Regions from separate parts of the Alteromonas sp. M12 genome, predicted to be linked through region 1. Evidence: predicted binding sites of a transcription regulator. Region 1 holds the regulator's gene; the other holds the start of a gene.
What was found. The regulator FNR, encoded in region 1, switches genes on or off when oxygen is low (the NO sensors DNR and NnrR bind a similar motif). The targets are predictions, from matches to a motif close to TTGATCTAGATCAA.
Positions count from the first base shown of each region.

Region 1 (2,416 bases):
AAAAGCCAAAAACTAACGACAAATGAACGACTTAAGCTGGTTTTCTGCAATATTAATCGGACTTGCTGGAAGTGTGCATTGCGCTGGGATGTGCGGTGGAATTGTGACCTCATTTACCTTTGCATTACCAAAGAATAAGTCACAATGGCCGTATTTAATTGCCTATAATTCAGGCCGCATTTTATCTTATAGTTTCGCTGGCGCAATCGCTGGGCTGTTGGGTCAGATCGTCACCACAAAATCCTTTATCAATCCTCAAGCACTGACTCTTTTTGGCGGAGTATTTATGGTTCTGCTTGGATTATATGTGGGACAGTGGTCAAAACTACTGGTTAAAGTAGAAAAAGTTGGCGCTATTTTTTGGCGTATAATTAGTCCCATATCAAAGCGTTTCATTCCCTTTAAACACCCAATCTATGCTGTACCCTATGGCCTAATCTGGGGCTGGTTGCCCTGTGGATTGGTTTATTCGACGTTAACATGGAGTGTTTCCACCGGCAGTGCGGTACAAGGTGCTATCACCATGTTTTGCTTTGGCTTGGGAACTTTGCCCATCATGTTAGCAATGGGAGCCAGCGCCAGCCAAATAAGAGGATGGTTGACCCAACCAGTGGTAAAACGAAGCGTTGCAGTCTTATTATGCTTATTTGGCTTGATTTTATGTTACCAAGGGATTCATAATTGGTAACTAATGAATTAATTGGAATTAACTAATGTCAGATCCGAACAAGTTCAGTATTCGCTGTCAAAACTGCAGTTTTAATCACCTATGTATACCGGTGGCTCTGAATCAGACTGAAATGGAGAGTTTGGACGAAATCATAGAACGCAAGCGCCCTTTGCATAAAAATGATCAATTAACTATTCCTGGGCAAAAATTTACGTCGCTGTTTGCAGTAAGAACGGGCTCATTTAAATCTTACATAACCTCTCCCGATGGCGAACAACAAATTACAGGGTTTCATTTTCCCGGTGATATTGTCGGCTTTGATGGACTATTTTCTGAAAAATATCAAAGTTATAATCAAGCGATGGAAACCTCCATGGTTTGTGAGTTACCTTACGACAAGTTAGATATTATGAGCGCACAACTTCCTACACTGCGCAAAGAAATGCTTAAAATTATGAGCACAGAAATAAACCAAGATCACAGTCTCATGATGTTATTAAACAAGCGCACAGCAGAAGAACGTCTTGCCCACTTCCTAATTAATCTATCAGATCGTTTTCGCTCTCGCGGTTTTTCTGAATTAGAATTTAATTTAACCATGACCCGAAACGAAATTGGTAATCACCTTGGTTTAACTGTTGAAACCGTGAGTCGTTTACTCACCCGTTTTCAAAAAGAAAATATCATCAAAGTTGATGGGAAATTTATACAAATTCTCAATTTGGCGGTACTTAGAGAGAAACTTGGTGAACACGTTTTAAATAAACAAGCCTGCGGTTAAGTCTTTTAATTTAAATTGATTCAGGTCAAAACAATTAGTCTGTTAATTGGCAAACTAGCTAAAGTAGCCATACACTTAATATACGTAGTGTAAACGTTTGAAGGGAATTAATTTATGTCCGTATTTAACAAAATACTAGCTGTTGTAGACCCAACTTCAGAAGATCAAAAAGCGTTTAGAAGAGCGCTTTTATTGGCAGAAAAAACCGGCGCTAGTATTACCGCGTTTCTCTCCATATATGATTTCTCTTATGAAATGACCACTATGCTCACCGTGGATGAAAGAGAAACGATGCGCCAAGCTGTGGTGGATGACAAAACCGATTGGCTTGCCAATATAGTTGAACCCCTAGCGGCTAACTCATCTATTTCAGTAGATATAAAAGTGGTCTGGCATAATCGGCCATATGAAAGTGTATTGTTCGAAGTGATTGATCACAGCTATGATTTAATCGTCAAAGGAACCCACGAGCATGACACCCTAAAGTCAGTGATATTCACCCCGACTGATTGGCATATCCTACGTAAATCACCGGTTCCAGTTTTACTTGTTAAAGAACATGATTGGCCTATTAATGGCAATATTTTAGCTGCGGTAGATGTGGGCAGTGAAGATGAAGAACATCATAGCTTAAACAAGTTAATCACTAAAACCGCTGGATTGATGGCTGATTTACTGGAAGGACATGTAAACTTGGTTAATTCTTACCCAGGTACACCGGTTAATATTGCCATCGAAATACCAGAGTTCGATCCGGTTGGCTATACAGAGTCAGTTAAACAACACCACGCCAAATGTATGCTTGAGCACGCTCAAGAATTCAATATCCCACAAGAAAATCAGCATCTTAGTGAAGGTTTGCCTGAGGATGTCATTCCTTCAGTGGCAAAAGCTATCGACGCAGAGTTAGTGGTTATCGGTACTGTAGGTCGCACCGGTATTACAGCCGCCCTTATCGGTAACAC
Region 1 covers NZ_CP144164.1:2,537,870-2,540,285, forward strand. Annotated here, with positions in the region: gene ccoS (cbb3-type cytochrome oxidase assembly protein CcoS) at 1-26, shown strand, start outside; gene VUI23_RS10815 (sulfite exporter TauE/SafE family protein) at 23-688, shown strand; gene fnr (fumarate/nitrate reduction transcriptional regulator Fnr) at 714-1,451, shown strand; gene uspE (universal stress protein UspE) at 1,566-2,416, shown strand, end outside.

Region 2 (2,416 bases), 2.2 Mb from region 1:
TCGTGACGTGGCAATTGCGAGAATGCGACATGCCCTTGATGAATTAGTTGTAGAAGGAATTAAAACCAACATTTCCCTACAGCAAAGCATTATGGCAGATGAAAACTTCTTTAACGGTGGTACAAACATCCACTATTTAGAGAAAAAGCTTAAACTCGCATAATCTATGACGTAAAGGGCCTATCTAGTCTAAATTAGGTAGGCCCTGATTATTCCTCTCCCTGCTATTCAATAATTTTTCGTGTCCGTATTGCTATCTCTGTACTGCTTCAACGACTTTTAAAATATTAAACTTGAGCTCATTCCATTTACTGTAGTAAGTTTTCGATACTATATGTATTCGAACGGTATTTTTGTGAATCTAACACCAAGCCTCTTATTGCCTTTTCTGGCGCTTATTTGCCTTCCTTGCCTAGCTCAAATCGATACCACTATGGACGATGAACACACCAAAAAACCACTTTGGGAGGCAGGTATCGTCGGTGCTGGATTTAGCACCCCAGAATATCCAGGCGCAGCTAAGAATCACAACAATGGGTTTGTAGTCCCTTTTTTTATTTATCGCGGCGATATTTTCAGAATAGGCGAAAATAGCGTTATACGTGCGGTTGCGGTGGAAAAGGATTGGATAGAAATAGATTTGTCTATTGATGCTGCTTTTAGCGCAGACTCCAGTGACGACTCAGTGCGCGCCGGTATGCCCGATCTGGATTTTGTCTTCGAGGTAGGCCCACAAATTCGTCTTAAGCTTTTCGAAAGCGGTAAAAAAGCCACTGGTCTTCAGCAAATCCAATTAAAAGTACAAAGTCGCGCGGTATTCTCAACTGATTTTTCATCATTATCCCACCGAGGATATGTGTTGAACCCAGAATTGACCTACCAATACATTGGCGCATTGCAATCCGAAGATCGCTTTAGAATTAGTGTATCTCCTAGTTGGGGCACAGAAAAACTGCACGACTATTTTTACCAAGTTGATAGCCAATTCGCCACCCAACAGCGGCCTGCATACGATGCAAAACAAGGCTATTTGGGTCTGGAACTCTCTACCGGCTACATGTTCAATGTGACCCCTACTGTTCGCATGTTTATGAGTGCGACCTATCATTTCCATAATGCAGCCGCCAACCTCGAAAGCCCCTTATTAGTGGATAAAAATAATTATGCTTTTGGAGCAGGTGTAATTTGGCAGATTAAAAAAAGCAGCGAATATCAAAACTAAAAGGCGCAAAATACATTCCCATTGTGCAATTCAGCTATTCTTGAGGCATGTATTATAAAACTTTGATTTACATCAATGTTTCGAGCGTTTTTGGTTGAGCCAGATCAATATCAGAAAAATTCAATGCCGTAAGCTTTCCCCATCAAACTTAAACACATATTTCGATGGAGAAACACATGAAAAAACTAGCAGTCTATCTTGCTGTAGCTATCGCTCTTGGCGCTACTAATGCACAAGCCTACACAACCGGTGATATGATTTTACGTGCCGGTGTAACCACTGTTGCACCAGATGAATCAAGCAGTAATGTTTTTATCGGTAGCACGGATGTTGGTGTTGGCGTGAATGTAGATAACAACACTCAGTTAGGATTAAATTTTGCGTATTTCTTGTCACCCAATTGGGCGATTGAAGTACTAGCAGCAACGCCTTTTGAACATGATATTGGTTTAGACACAGTGGGCGCATTAGGCTCAACAAAACACTTACCGCCAACTATCTCAGCTAATTACCACTTCTTAGATGCCGATAGTGCATTTCAGCCTTATGTTGGTTTAGGTGTTAACTACACTATTTTCTTCAGTGAAGATTTCACCGCAGCCAATCAAGAAGCGGGCTTTAGTGACTTAGAGTTAGATGACTCTGTTGGTTTGTCTGCACAAATCGGCTTTGATTACATGTTGGACGACAATTGGTTTGTTAACGCTTCAGCGCGCTATATAGATATCAGCACTGAAGCAACATTTACTAATAATGGGACTGCTGGAACAGTGGATGTGGATATTGACCCATTTGTTTATTCACTGACTGTTGGTTATAAATTTTAAACCAACCCCAAACGACGATCAAAACGGGCACTGAAGTGCCCGTTTTTTTTGGCTAAAAATTCTGTCGTCTATTTATCTGCGTTAATACTATTTTAAGGTAAACTTTCTATAATGATAGGGAAGATCAATATGCAATTTGTAACTGACTTAACCTATTGTCAATTTCCCAACCGATTGCTGTAAATGAAAAAGAATCAATTATTATGCGTATTTTATTAGTAGAAGACGACCACGCGTTATCGGAAGCCTTAAGCAAATCATTGCGAACCCAAGGCTATGCCGTTAATTGTGTGTTCAACGGCAAAGACGCGATAGCCGCGCTAAACTCAGACGATTGCAATTTAATGATTCTTGACCTTGGATTGCC
Region 2 covers NZ_CP144164.1:4,700,228-4,702,643, forward strand. Annotated here, with positions in the region: gene accC (acetyl-CoA carboxylase biotin carboxylase subunit) at 1-163, shown strand, start outside; gene VUI23_RS20145 (MipA/OmpV family protein) at 356-1,222, shown strand; gene VUI23_RS20150 (OmpW family outer membrane protein) at 1,399-2,049, shown strand; gene VUI23_RS20155 (response regulator) at 2,253-2,416, shown strand, end outside.
Region 2: a site for FNR is predicted at 1,317-1,330, ahead of VUI23_RS20150 (OmpW family outer membrane protein). Genes of this name have one in related genera too.